Regions from separate parts of the Burkholderia plantarii genome, predicted to be linked through region 3. Evidence: riboswitches for the same ligand, from Rfam matches in the RefSeq annotation. Region 3 holds a riboswitch; each other region holds the start of a gene.
The links. Region 3 has a riboswitch for thiamine pyrophosphate ahead of bpln_RS01585 (FAD-dependent oxidoreductase). Riboswitches for the same ligand answer to the same signal wherever they lie in the genome.
Positions count from the first base shown of each region.

Region 1: linked by a shared signal. The riboswitch ahead of thiC (phosphomethylpyrimidine synthase ThiC) and the one ahead of bpln_RS01585 (FAD-dependent oxidoreductase) in region 3 are both predicted to bind thiamine pyrophosphate.
Region 2: linked by a shared signal. The riboswitch ahead of bpln_RS29655 (DMT family transporter) and the one ahead of bpln_RS01585 (FAD-dependent oxidoreductase) in region 3 are both predicted to bind thiamine pyrophosphate.

Region 1 covers NZ_CP007212.1:1,210,370-1,214,953, reverse strand. Annotated here, with positions in the region: gene bpln_RS05315 (MFS transporter) at 1-455, shown strand, start outside; gene bpln_RS05310 (EamA family transporter) at 579-1,526, opposite strand; TPP riboswitch at 2,038-2,154, shown strand; gene thiC (phosphomethylpyrimidine synthase ThiC) at 2,229-4,160, shown strand; gene bpln_RS05300 (glycine zipper 2TM domain-containing protein) at 4,370-4,582, shown strand.
Region 2 covers NZ_CP007213.1:3,051,734-3,056,317, forward strand. Annotated here, with positions in the region: gene bpln_RS29645 (methyltransferase domain-containing protein) at 1-400, shown strand, start outside; gene bpln_RS29650 (TauD/TfdA family dioxygenase) at 438-1,604, shown strand; gene bpln_RS29655 (DMT family transporter) at 1,635-2,471, opposite strand; TPP riboswitch at 2,551-2,657, opposite strand; gene bpln_RS29660 (LysR family transcriptional regulator) at 2,808-3,686, opposite strand; gene bpln_RS29665 (TerC family protein) at 3,845-4,584, shown strand, end outside.
Region 3 covers NZ_CP007212.1:366,761-371,344, reverse strand. Annotated here, with positions in the region: gene bpln_RS01595 (thiazole synthase) at 1-770, opposite strand, end outside; gene thiS (sulfur carrier protein ThiS) at 808-1,005, opposite strand; gene bpln_RS01585 (FAD-dependent oxidoreductase) at 1,035-2,213, opposite strand; TPP riboswitch at 2,502-2,637, opposite strand; gene bpln_RS01580 (ABC transporter ATP-binding protein/permease) at 2,999-4,584, shown strand, end outside.

The DNA.
Region 1 (4,584 bases), 840 kb from region 3:
CGCCGTTCCACTTCGGGCCGCAGGTGGCGGGGTTGTTCGGCATCGTCGGCGCCGCGGGCGCGCTCGCGGCGCCCTATGCGGGCAAGTCGGCCGACCGGCGCGGGCCGCGCGCCGTGATCTCGCTGTCGATCGGGCTGGTGGCGCTGTCGTTCGTGATCTTCGCGGTGTCGGCCACGCACCTGATCGGGCTGGCGCTCGGCGTGATCGTGCTCGACGTGGGCGTGCAGGCCGCGCAGATCTCGAACCAGTCGCGCATCTATGCGCTGAAGCCCGAGGCGCGCAGCCGCGTCAACACGGTCTACATGGTCTGTTATTTCATCGGCGGGGCAATCGGTTCGTCGGCCGGCGTGGCGGCCTGGCACGCGGCGGGCTGGACGGGCGTCAGCGCGGTCGGGCTGCTGTTCGCGGCGCTCGCGGGATGGATCCACCATCGCAGCGGAAGGCATCGCGACTGACCGCGCGGTGCCTCGACGGCACCCGGCCGCGCGCCGTACCCAACGACCGTTGATTCCGGCAGCCGCCGCCCCATCCCGGCCGCCGCGTGCCCCGATCGAGGCGCGGGCGACCGGCGGCGCGCGTCAGCGCGTGGCCTTGCGGGCCGGGTCGCAGATGAACGAGAGCCCGACGCTGCCGAGGATCGCGAGCGTCGCGACCACGGTGGCGGTCGTGACCGGCTCGCCGAGCAGCAGCGCCCCGAGCGCGACCGCGACGATCGGGTTCACGTACATGCAGCTGCTCGCGAGCACCGGGCTGGTGTTGCGGATCAGGTAGCCGTAGGCGACGTAGGCGATCATCGTGCCGAAGATCATCAGGTAGAAGAACGCCACCATCGGCAGGAACGCCGGATGGACGCTGCGCTCGCCGAGGCACAGCGCCGCCACGGTCGAGGCCATGCCGCCGAGGCCGATCTGCAGCGCGGTGGACAGGAACAGGTCCGAGGGCAGCTTCAGGCGGCTCGACAGATGCACGCCTCCGGCCCAGAACAGCCCGCCGCACAGCACCGTGATGCTGCCGAGCGTCGAGCCGGGCGTGGACGGCCCGCCCGAGTTGAGGATCACGATGCCGACCATGCCGAGCCCGACCGCGGTCCACTCGCCCTTCGATACCTGGCGCCCCGCGATCGCGGCGATCACGGTGGCGAACAGCGGCACGGTGGCGACCATCACGGCCGCCGAGCCGCTGCTGACGGTGCGCATGCCGAGCGCGATCAGCCCCGAGGAGGCCGCCACCAGCATGGTGCCGACGATCGCCGCGTTGCGGATCTCGCCGAACGAGGGCAGCGCCGGCTTGCGGCGCATCGCGAACACGAACAGGCCGATGCCGGCAAAGCCGTTGCGCATGCCTGACAGCAGCAGCGGCGGGAACGTCTCCAGCGCGACGTGCAGCGCGAGATAGGTCGAGCCCCAGACGAAATAGATGAACGCGAGCGCGAGCACGATGCGACCGCCGCGGCTTTGCGGCAGGCGAATCCGGTCCCGCAGGCGCAGGCGGCTCGCGGCCGCGAGCAGGCGGTCGAACGGTGTCATCGCTCAGGCCGCCCGACTGGCGCCGCGCGCGTCACCCCCGCCACGAGGCCCGGCGGCCGGCGGAACGCGATGCGATTCGGGGGGGTGCGAAACAAGCGAGGGGACGAGCGCGCGCGGCCGGCATGAAGCCGGAGCGGCAGGGAAAAACGGGCGGGACGGCATGTCGTCGAGAACGGAACCGGAGAAGTCGAACTGACCCAGCGAACGCGGGAGCGCCGCGAGCCGCGACGCATCGAAGGCATTATGCATGAACGCTCCGGCCGAAAATCGCCGTCAATCAGGAAAAGCACGGCGCTGATGCATCGGCGCGACACCACGATGCCACGCCCGCGCCTTGCTACGGCTACCCGCGCCTCGCTGCCTGCCGTGACGCGACGGCCGCTTGCCGGAATCCGACGCGCGCCCGGCACGGGTTTGGCGCGCGGCCGGCACGCACCGTCGTGATCCGGCACCGGAAGCCCGCGCATCGGCACCGGTTGAAACCACGGCCGTCCGGGTGTATCGTTCGCCCTAGCTAACGCGGGGGTCCTGCGTGGCGCCATTCGAAACACGGCGCTTCGCGGGTGAGAAATACCCTTTGAACCTGATCTGGATAATGCCAGCGCAGGGAAGCGTACAGGCCTCGACCATTTGCCTCATCCTCCGGCCGGCCTGCCGCCCATCTCGTCTCCTGCTTAGCGCCCCACATCAGGAGATGACTGCATGAATGCCAATCCGAAGTTCCTGTCCGCCGACGCCCGCGTCGACGCCGCCGCGATCGCCCCGCTGCCGAATTCCCGCAAGGTCTACGTGACCGGCTCGCAGCCCGACATCCGCGTGCCGATGCGCGAGATCACGCAGTCGGACACGCCGACCGGCTTCGGCGGCGAGAAGAACCCGCCGATCTACGTCTACGACACGTCCGGCCCGTACACGGACCCGGAAGCCGAGATCGACATCCGCTCGGGCCTGCCGGCGCTGCGCCAGCGCTGGATCGAGGCGCGCGGCGACACCGAAACGCTGGCCGGCCTGACGAGCGAGTACGGCCGCGAGCGCGCCGCCGACGCGGCCACCGCCGAGCTGCGCTTCCCGGGCCTGCACCGCCAGCCGCGCCGCGCGCAGGGCGGGCGCAACGTCACGCAGATGCACTACGCGCGCCAGGGCATCATCACGCCGGAGATGGAATACATCGCGATCCGCGAGAACCAGCGCCGCGCCGAATACCTCGAAAGCCTGCGCGACAGCGGCCCGAACGGCGCCAAGCTGGCCGCCATGATGGGCCGCCAGCACCGCGGCCAGGCGTTCGGCGCCGCCGCGTTCGGCGCGCAGGCGCTCACCGAGATCACGCCCGAATTCGTGCGCGAGGAAGTGGCGCGCGGCCGCGCGATCATCCCGGCCAACATCAACCACCCCGAGTCGGAGCCGATGATCATCGGCCGCAACTTCCTCGTGAAGATCAACGCGAACATCGGCAACTCGGCCGTGACCTCGTCGATCGGCGAGGAGGTCGACAAGATGACCTGGGCGATCCGCTGGGGCGGCGACACGGTGATGGATCTCTCCACCGGCAAGCACATCCACGAGACGCGCGAGTGGATCATCCGCAACAGCCCGGTGCCGATCGGCACGGTGCCGATCTACCAGGCGCTGGAAAAGGTCAACGGCAAGGCCGAGGACCTGACCTGGGAAATCTTCCGCGACACGCTGATCGAGCAGGCCGAGCAAGGCGTCGACTACTTCACGATCCACGCCGGCGTGCGCCTGCAGTACGTGCCGCTCACGGCCAACCGGATGACGGGCATCGTCTCGCGCGGCGGCTCGATCATGGCGAAGTGGTGCCTCGCGCATCACAAGGAGAGCTTCCTCTACGAGCACTTCGAGGACATCTGCGAAATCATGAAGGCCTACGACGTGAGCTTCTCGCTCGGCGACGGCCTGCGCCCCGGCTCGATCTACGACGCCAACGACGAGGCGCAGCTGGGCGAGCTGAAGACGCTCGGCGAACTCACGCAGATCGCCTGGAAGCACGACGTGCAGGTGATGATCGAAGGCCCCGGCCACGTGCCGATGCAGCTGATCAAGGAGAACATGGACCTGCAGCTCGAATGGTGCGACGAGGCGCCGTTCTACACGCTCGGGCCGCTCACCACCGACATCGCGCCCGGCTACGACCACATCACCTCGGGCATCGGCGCGGCGATGATCGGCTGGTTCGGCACGGCGATGCTCTGCTACGTCACGCCGAAGGAGCACCTCGGGCTGCCGAACAAGGACGACGTCAAGGAAGGCATCATCACCTACAAGCTCGCGGCGCACGCGGCCGACCTGGCCAAGGGCCACCCGGGCGCGCAGGTGCGCGACAACGCGCTTTCGAAGGCGCGCTTCGAGTTCCGCTGGGAAGACCAGTTCAACATCGGCCTCGATCCCGACAAGGCACGCGAATTCCACGACGAGACGCTGCCGAAGGATTCGGCCAAGGTCGCGCACTTCTGCTCGATGTGCGGCCCGCACTTCTGCTCGATGAAGATCACGCAGGACGTGCGCGACTTCGCGGCGAAGCAGGGTGTGTCGGAAACCGAGGCGTTGAAGAAGGGCATGGAGGTCAAGGCCGTCGAGTTCGTCAAGACCGGCGCCGAGATCTACCACCGCCAGTGAGCGTTCGCGCGGCGGCCGGCGCCGCCGTGGCGTCGCGCGAGCCGCTGCGCCGCGTCGCGGCGCAAGGCGCATTCCCGCGCGGATACATTTGATTACGCGGGAAAAGACGCTTAACAAGTCCTTACAACAGCGCATCGCGGCCTCGGCTAGATTGATGGTGTCGCGCGGCCTTGGCGCCGCGCCTTTTCCATTCTTGCGAGGAGCCCGTCATGAACTCGATCCGGCGTGTTGGCATAGGTGCATTGTTGATCGCCTCCATCGCGAGCCTTTCGGCTTGTGATTCGATGACCACGCGCCAGCGCGATACGGCGATCGGGGCCGGCGTCGGCGGTGTGGCCGGCGCGGCGATCGGCGGCAGCGCGCTGTCGACGCTCGGCGGCGCCGCGGCGGGCGGCCTGATCGGCAATCAGGTCGGCAAGTAAGC
Region 2 (4,584 bases), on a different replicon from region 3:
GCTGATGTACGAGCACGCCAAACCCGCGCTGTTCGCGCGCTGCCACGCGCTGCTCAAGCCGGGCGGCCGGCTGTTCGTCACGGACTTCTGCCGGCACCGCAGCTCGGCCGAGTTCGACGACTACATGGCCGCGTCGGGTTACGACCTGAAATCGATCGACGACTACGCGCGCATCATCGCCGGGGCCGGCTTCGCCCACGTCGAGCAGAGCGACCTGAGCGCGCTCGCCGAGGCCCAGCTCACGGCCGACCTGCGCCGCTATCGCGCGCGGCAGGCCTCGGGCGATCCGGCGATCGGGGACGCCGACGCCGAGCACATCGTCGAGCGCTGGCAGCGCAAGATCCGCTTCATGAAGGCCGGCTGGCTGACACAGGGCCTGTTCGTCGCCGCCAGGGCGTGAGCGTCGTCGCTTGGTAGTCCTACCGGAGATCCGTCACATGCTGACCTCGCATCACGAGCATCTGGAAATCGCCTGGCCCGACGGCCGCGCGAGCCGCTATCACTGGGTCTGGCTGCGCCAGGCCTGCCAATGCGACGGCTGCTTCAACCGCCATTGCCGCCAGCGGCACTTCGATCCCGGCGCGGTGCCGGCCGACCTCCGGCCGGCCGCCGTCAGCGCCGACGACGCGGGCCTGCGCATCGTCTGGCCGGACGGCCATCCGAGCCACTACGGCTTCGACTGGCTGCGCGGCGAGGACTACGACCAGCCGGGCCGCGCCGCGCCGGCCGAGGCGCGCCCCGCCTGGCGCCACTGGCCCGACGGCGCCCCGCCGGCGCTGCGCTTCGATCTCGCCGCGACGCTCCGCGACGACGCGCTGCTGCATCAGGCGCTGCGGCACCTGTTCGAATACGGGCTGGTGGTGCTGAAGGCCGAGCCGTCGCGCACCGTGGAGTTCGGCGCGGTGTATCGGCAGCTGGCGGGGTTTCTCGATCGCTCGTATTTCGGGGAGTTCTTCGATCTGGAGGTGAAGGCCGACGAGGAAACCGACAGCGTGTCGTTCAGCACCAGGGCGCTGCCGCTGCACACCGACATCCCGTACTGCTCGCCGCCGCCCGACTACCAGTTCCTCTACGGCCTCGACGTCAGTTCGCAATGCGCGCGCGACGGCATCGGCAGCACGCGTTTCGTGGACGGCTTCACGGTGGCCTGCGAGCTGCGCGACGCCGAGCCCGAGGCGTTCGCGCTGCTGGCCCGCACGCCGGTGCTCTATCGCGCCGAGTATCCGCAGGCGCGCAAGCGCTACGAGCATCGCACGCCGATCGTGCGGCTCGCGCCGGACGGCTCGATCGAACGCCTGATCAACAACCCGACGAAGATGTTCTTCGAGGGCATCGGCTTCGACGACATGCTGCCGCTGTTCCGGGCCTACCAGTCGCTCAAGTCGCGGCTCGTGGCCACCGGACGCTCGTATCTGCATGCGTGGTCGCAGGGCGACATGGTGGTCTGGGACAATCGCCGGATCTTCCACGGACGCGGCGATTTCGGTGCGTCGGGCTTCACGCGCACGCTGCGCGGCGGGTATTTTCGCGAAGGCGAACTGCAGGCGCGCGCACGCTTCCTGGCCTCGCGCGCGGTCGGCCGGCGCGCCGTGGCCCACGCGTGAACGCACGGCGCCGGGCCTGCCGGGCATGCCTCAAGCGTGATACGTGAGGCACCCGGCGCCGACCACGACCGCCGCGGCGGCCGCGATCCGCTGCCCGGTCGGGCGCTCGCCCAGGCAGGCCCAGCCGATGATCAGCGAAAACACGATGCTGGTCTCGCGCAGCGCCGATACCGGCCCGATCGGCCCGAGCGAGAGCGCCGCGACCGTGGCCGTGTAGCCGATCATCGAGATCACGCCGCCCGCCGCCGCCTTCGCGGTCTCGCGCCACGCGTGGCCCGTGCCGAGCCGGCGCCCGTGCAGCGCGAACGCGGCCGGCATCAGCACGCCGTAGACCACGAAGATCCAGACCGCGTAGGCGCGCGGGTCGCCGGCCAGCCTCGCGCCCACGCCGTCGGTGGTGACGTAGCCGGCGATGAACAGGCTGGTGGTGAGCGCGGCCAGCAGCGGCCGCCGGGCGATCCGGCGGCGCCCCAGCACCAGGCTCGCGATGCCGCCGGAGATCAGCAGCACGCCGGCCAGCGACCCCGCGTCGAGCCGCTGACCGGCCCACCAATAGCCGCCGAGCGCGACCAGCAGCGGCACCGTGCCCCGCACCACCGGATACACCTGCCCGAGTTCGGCGCCCTGGTACGCATGCGCCAGGAACACGCTGTAGCCCACCTGCAGCAGCGCCGAGAGCCCGAGGCAGGGCCAGCTCGCGCGCGCCGGCAGGGGCAGCCACGGCGCGCAGGCGAGCGCCGCCGCGGTGGTCGCGAAGCTCATGACGGTGAGGGTCCAGAGGCGATCGACGCCGCTGCGCAGCACGGCGTTCCAGGTCGCATGCAGGATCGCGGCGAACAGCACCAGCGCGATGACGGGCGGCGTCATCGGCGCGAACGGCGAACGCGCGGGCGGAACGGCACTGGCGAGGCGGCCGGCGCAAACGCGGCCGCGATGAAGGGAATCGACACGTGGGTGACCTCATTCCTACGCCGGCATTATCCGGATCAGGTTTCGGGGTCGTTCCGCGAGCAGAACCTCTCAGCCGGCGCGCCGGCTCCCCCTGATGGCCGCCTCATTATGGGGACGAAACTGCGGGCCGGCAAGCACGCGAGCGCAGGTTCGGACGGCTCGCCAGGCCCTCGAAACGAGGAGGTCGCGAGTCGCGAAACAAAGCCGGAAACCGTGCAGCGAAACGTGCCGGGAAACCGTGCATTCAACCGTTCATGCCGACGCGCGGCGGAGCTTTTCGGCCAGCGGATGATGCTCGCCGCGCCGCGAGCGGATCGCGTAGATCTCGTCGACCACGCCCGGCGCGCGCCCGAGCCGGCGCAGGCCACGCAGCAGCGCCGCGTCGCCGGCGCCCGCCTCGGCCAGCGGGAACACGCCGAGCCCGCGCGCGCCGAACACGGCCATCAGCGCGCTGTCCTCGAATTCGCCGACGATCCTCGGCCGCACGCCGAGCGCCTCGAAGCCGCGCTCGAGCTGCGCGCGCAGCGGCGACTGCGCGGTGGGCAGCAGCACCGGCAGCGTCGCGAGATTGCCGGGAAAGCGCTCGCGCGCCGCCGCGCTGACGATCGAGGCCGGCCCGTACCAGTCCACCGCCGAGGCCGCCAGCCGCTCGCTCGTCAGCCGCAGCGTCGGATGCGGCGGCGCCGGCTGGCTCGCCAGCACGAGGTCGAGCCGGTGCAGCGCCAGCTCCGCGAGCAGCGCGTCGAGTTCGCCCTCATGGCAGAGCAGCCGCAGCGACGGCGTGTCGAGCGCCGGCGCGAGCACCGCGTGCGCGGCCAGCTTCGACACGCCGTCGGTCAGGCCGATCGCGAACCGCGCCAGCTCGCCGCCGGCCGCCGCGCGCACGTCGTCGGCGATCCGCGCGCCGATCCGGAACATCTCGTCGGCGCGCGCGAACGCGGCCTGGCCCGCCTCGGTCATCGTCACGCCGCGTCCGGCCGGCTTCAGCAGCGCGTGGCCGAGCGACCGCTCGAGCTCGCGCACCTGCGCGCTGATGGTCTGCACGGCCATCCCGAGCCGCCCGGCCGCGCGCGCGAAGCCGCCCTCCTGCACGACCACCCAGTAGTAGTACAAATGACGGAAATTCAGCATGATGGACCCGGCATCGACGCGAGACGGCATGAAGGACGAAATGAAATATTCGGAAAAACCGAAGCATCATTCAGCTTGAAGCTGGTTTTTCCGAAGTTGAAGATCGCCGATCATAACAAGCCCGATCATCTTCCACTGGATTCCGGAACCCGCCCGCCATGGACCACCTGCTGACACTCGCCGCCGATCCGGCCGTCTGGGCCGCCCTCGTCACGCTGGTCACGATGGAAATCGTGCTCGGCATCGACAACCTGATCTTCATCTCGATCCTCAGCAACAAGCTGCCCGAGGCGCAGCGCGCGCGCACCCAGCGCATCGGCATCGGGCTCGCGCTGGTGATGCGGCTCGCGCTGCTCGGCACCGTGGCCTGGATCGCGCGCCTCACGCAGCCGGCCTTCACGCTGTTCGATCACGCGTTCTCGTGGCGCGACATGATCCTGCTCGCGGGCGGCCTGTTCCTGGTCTGGAAGGCGACCCGCGAGATCCATCACCACGTCGCGCCGGGCGGCGGCGAGCCCGGCGCCGGCGGCGCGGGCGCCGCCCTGCTCACGCCGCTCGCGGCGATCGGGCAGATCCTGGTGCTCGACCTGGTGTTCTCGATCGACAGCATCGTGACCGCGATCGGCATGACCGAGCACGTCGCGATCATGTTCGTGGCGGTGATCGCCGCCGTCACCGTGATGATGTTCGCGGCCGGCCCGCTGTCGCGCTTCATCGACCGCAACCCGACGATCGTGATGCTCGCGCTGAGCTTCCTCGTCGTGATCGGCATGACGCTGATCGCCGAGGGCTTCGGCAGCCACGTGCCGAAGGGCTACATCTACGCGGCGATGGCCTTCTCGGCGTTCGTCGAGGGCATGAACATGCTGTCGCGGCGCGCGAAGGCGAAGCGCTCGCC
Region 3 (4,584 bases):
GGCGTGCTCGCGTGCGCGGTCTCGCGCGGGTCCATCGGCCCGGCCAGCCACGCGTCGCGGCCCGCCTCGACGGCCTGCGCGAACGCGCGCGCCATCGTCTCGGGATGGGTGGCCTGCGACACGGCCGTGTTTAGCAGCACGCCGTCGAAGCCCCACTCCATCACCTGGCACGCGTGCGACGGCACGCCGAGCCCGGCGTCGACGATCAGCGGCACGTCCGGCAGCCGCTCGCGCAGCACGCGCAGCGCGTAGGGGTTCATCACGCCCTTGCCGGTGCCGATCGGCGCGCCCCACGGCATCAGCGCCTCGCAGCCCGCGTCGAGCAGCCGCCGACCGATCACGAGATCCTCGGTGCAGTACGGCAGCACCTTGAAGCCGTCCTTGACGAGCAGCGTGGCCGCCTCGATCAGGCCGACCGGGTCGGGCTGCAGCGTGTAGTCGTCGCCGATCAGTTCGAGCTTGATCCAGTCCGTCTCGAATACCTCGCGCGCCATCTGGGCGGTGCTGACCGCCTCGGCGACGGTCTGGCAGCCGGCCGTGTTCGGCAGCAGCGGCACCTCGTGGCGCCGCAGCAGGTCGAAGAAGCCGGCCTCGGCGGTGCCGGCGTTCATCTGCCGGCGCAGCGCGACGGTGACCATGCCGGGCCGCGACGCGGCGATCGAATCGGACAGCGACTGCAGCGACGGATAGCGGGACGTGCCGAGCAGCACGCGGCTCTGCAGCGCGGTGCCGTACAGCGTCAGCGAATCGGTGGAGGAACGAAGCGTCATGGGGAAGTCCTGTGAAAGGTCTGCCGGGCAGCGGCGGTCAGCCGCCCGCGACGGGATGCACGACGTCGAGCCGGTCGCCGGCCGCGAGCGCGTGCTGCGCGTGCCGCGTGCGCGCGACGAACGCGCCGTTGACGGCGACCGCGAACGGCGGCCGGGCCTGGTAGGCGGCGAGCGCGTCGGCGACGGTCGCGCCGTCGGGAAGCGTCAGCGTCTGCTGGTTGATCTGGATGTCCATGATGTCGGTAGAGGATCGGTGCCGCGCGCTCATGCGCGCACGGGGTCGGGTTGGTACTGGAACAGCGCCGGCCAGCGCACCGCGCGGCGCCATGCGGCGAGCGCGTCGCGGCCCTCGCCCGACCCGCCCGCCTCGTCGCTGCCGGTGCCATTGGTGCCGAACTCGCCGCCGAACCACGCGTGAACGAATTCGACGGCGGCCTGCGCGACTTCCGGCGCGATCATGAAGCCGTGCCGGTACAGCCCGTTGACCGCCAGCGTCGCGCCGCCGTTCCAGACGATCGCGGGCCGATGGTCGGGCAGCGTCGGCCGACACTGGGAGCCGAGTTCGAGGATGCGCGCCTCGCCGAACGCCGGATGCACGGAGAACGCCGCGCTCAGCAGCTCGAGCGCCGAGCGCACGCTGACGGGCGAGCGATCCTCGCCTTCCACCTCGGTCGCGCCGATCACGTAGAGATCGTCCTGCTTCGGCGCGATGTAGAGCGGGTAACGCGGATGCAGCAGCCGCACCGGCCGCGCGAGCCCGATGCCGGGCGCATGGATCCGCGCGACCTCGCCGCGGATGCCGCGCAGCGCCGGCAGCACCGCTTTCGCGCCGAGCCCGCGGCAGTCGATGGTGAGCCGCGCGCGCGGCTCGGGCGCCGTCTCGACGGCCGTGTTCCAGTGCGTATCGACGCCGCGCGCGGCGAGCCCCGCGGCCAGCGCGGCGAGCGTCTGGCGATTGTCGAGCTGGCCTTCGCGCGGCAGCAGCAGGCCGCGCGCGAAGCGTCCGGCCAGCGCCGGCTCGGCCGCGTCGACCTGCTCGCCCGCCAGCGCGAGGAAACCGCCGTCGACGAGCGGTGCCGGCGCGTTGGCGCGCACGCGGCGCTCGAACAGCGGCGCCTCGGCGCGATCGGCGTGGTGCCAGACGACCAGCGTGCCGTTGCGCTGGAAAAACACCGGCTCGGGCAGTTCGGCGAGCCACGCCGGCCAGCGTTCGAGCGAGGCGGCGCCGAGTTCGGTGATCAGCAGCTCGGCGCTGGCCGCCTCGGCAAGCGGCGCGAGCATCGCCGCCGCGACCCAGGCGGCCGCGCCGGAGCCGGCCGCGTCGCCGCGCTCGTGCAGCGTCACGCCCAAGCCCGCGCCCGCGAGCCGCCACGCGATCAGCCGGCCGACGAGGCCGCCGCCCAGCACGGCGACGTCGGGACGGGTGCCGGTCGTGCCGCTCATCGCGCGGCCTTCCCGGCGAGGCGTGCCGCCGCGCGGACGAACGCGCGCGGCGCCGGGGTCCGGCCACACGGAGCGAAACCGGCGTGACAAGCGCAACCCGAGGGACGAACGAACCGGGGTACGAAACTAAGCGGTGGGACGTGAATAACGGGCATGGGCTCCTTCCGTAACGCGCGACTGCGCAATCGAACGGACGAAACCGGCGGCGGGGAGCCGACCCGGAAGCCAACGCCATGCGCCCCGTTCCAATGCGAACGACGGCGGCCGAACGACAACGGCGGGCGCGACCCGGTGGAATCGAAAACTTCCCGCGCCGGTATTACCCGGATCGGGTGCGAAGGGACTCTCTCAGCCTTGCCGCCGCGCATCCCGATGCATCGTTCACCGGACGCCGACAGGCAGCAAAGCACCCCTGTTTCGTCTGGCGGCCATTAGACCACAGAAGCGGAAACGGTCGCAAACCGCGGCGCAGCATGGCTTGTGCGGGATCGCGCCGGATCGGGAAGCGGCCCGATAGCGGCCCGCGCCGGCCACGCGGCGCGCCCCGTCTTTCCGCCTCCTGCGCGAGCCGGCGCGACGCTGGCACAATGCTGGCGTTGCGCCCGTCCATGGCGGCCCCGCGCGGAACGTGCCAGTCCGTTAAGTGCCGTTTAAGCGAGGTGCGACACAATCCGCCGGGCATCGCCATATGGCACGATTTCAGGCGCGCCGCCGCGTCCATCGGTTGGCATCGCGCGGCGCTTCGACCTTCGCGGCCCTGCGCCGCCTCACCCAGCAGGAAGTTCATGACCGCAACGTCCCCCGTCGCCCGCGCCGCGAACGACGCCTCGCCCGACGACATCCGCGTTTCCGCCTGGAGCCTCATCAAGCCGTACTGGGTGTCCTCGGAATGGAAGATCGCCTGGAGCCTGCTGCTCTCGATCATCGCGATGAACCTCGCGAACGTCTGGATCAGCGTGAGGATCAACGCCTGGTACGCGGACTTCAACAACGCGCTGCAGCAGAAGAACGCCGCGCAGTTCCCGCACCTGCTGCTGATTTTCAGCGGCCTCGCGTTCGCCTCGATCATCCTGTTCGTCTACAGCCGTTACCTGCGCCAGCTGCTCGGCTTCCGCTGGCGCCAGTGGGTCACCAACAGCGCGCTCGATGAATGGTTCGGCGATCGCGCGTTCTACCGGATCGAGCGCGACCGCCTCGCCGACAACCCGGACCAGCGGATCACCAACGACCTCAACTCGCTGGCCACCACCACGCTCGCGCTGTCGCTGGACCTGCTGTCCACCGTGGTCACGCTGTTCTCGTTCATCACGATCCTCTGGGGCCTGGCGGGCGCGCTGTCGATCCCGCTCGGCGGCAGCACGATCCAGATTCCCGGCTACATGGTGTGGGCCGCCGCGCTCTACGCGCTGATCGGTTCGTTCGTGATGCACAAGGCCGGGCACCCGCTGGTGTCGATCAACTATCAGCAGGAGCGCGTCGAGGCCGATTTCCGTTTCGGCCTGATCCGGATTCGCGAGAACGCCGAGCAGATCGCGTTCTACGACGGCATGGCCCTCGAGAAGCAGGGCGCGCAGGACCTGTTCCAGCGGATTCGCGACAACTGGTGGCGGCTGATGGCCTACACGCGGCGCCTGAACTTCGTGCTGAACTTCTACAGCCAGCTGGCGATCATCTTCCCGCTCGTGGTGGCCGCGCCGCGCTACTTCGCCGGCGCGTTCTCGTTCGGCGTGCTGATGCAGATCACCAACGCGTTCAGCACCGTCAGCGATTCGTTCTCGTGGTTCATCAACAGTTACGGCACGCTCGTGGAATGGCGCGCGACCATCAACCGTCTGCGCGAATTCATGCGCGTCACGCGCAGTTCGCACCTGAAGGAAACGCTGTCGCCCGCCACCGAGCATGGCGGCATCAATCTGCACTACGTCGATGCGCCGTCGCTGACCACCAGCGGCCTGCGCCTCGCGCTGCCCAACGGCGCGCCGCTCTCGACGATCGCCGACGTGACCATCGAGCCGGGCTCGCGCTGGCTGGTGCGCGGGCCGTCCGGCGCCGGCAAGAGCACGCTGATGCGCGCGCTGGCGGGCCTCTGGCCGTTCGGCAACGGCGCGATCGACGCGCCGGTGGGCGCGCGCATGATGTTCGTGCCGCAGCAGAGCTACCTGCCGATCGGCACGCTGAAGGCCGCGCTCACCTATCCGTCGCCGGCCACGCGCTTCGATGACGAGACCTGTCGCGCGGCGCTGCGCGACTGCGGCCTGGCCGACTACGCGACGCGCCTCGAGGAGTCCGAGCACTGGACGCGCGTGCTCTCGCCGGGCGAACAGCAGCGCCTGGCGGGCGCGCGCGTGCTGCTGCACAAGCCCGACTACCT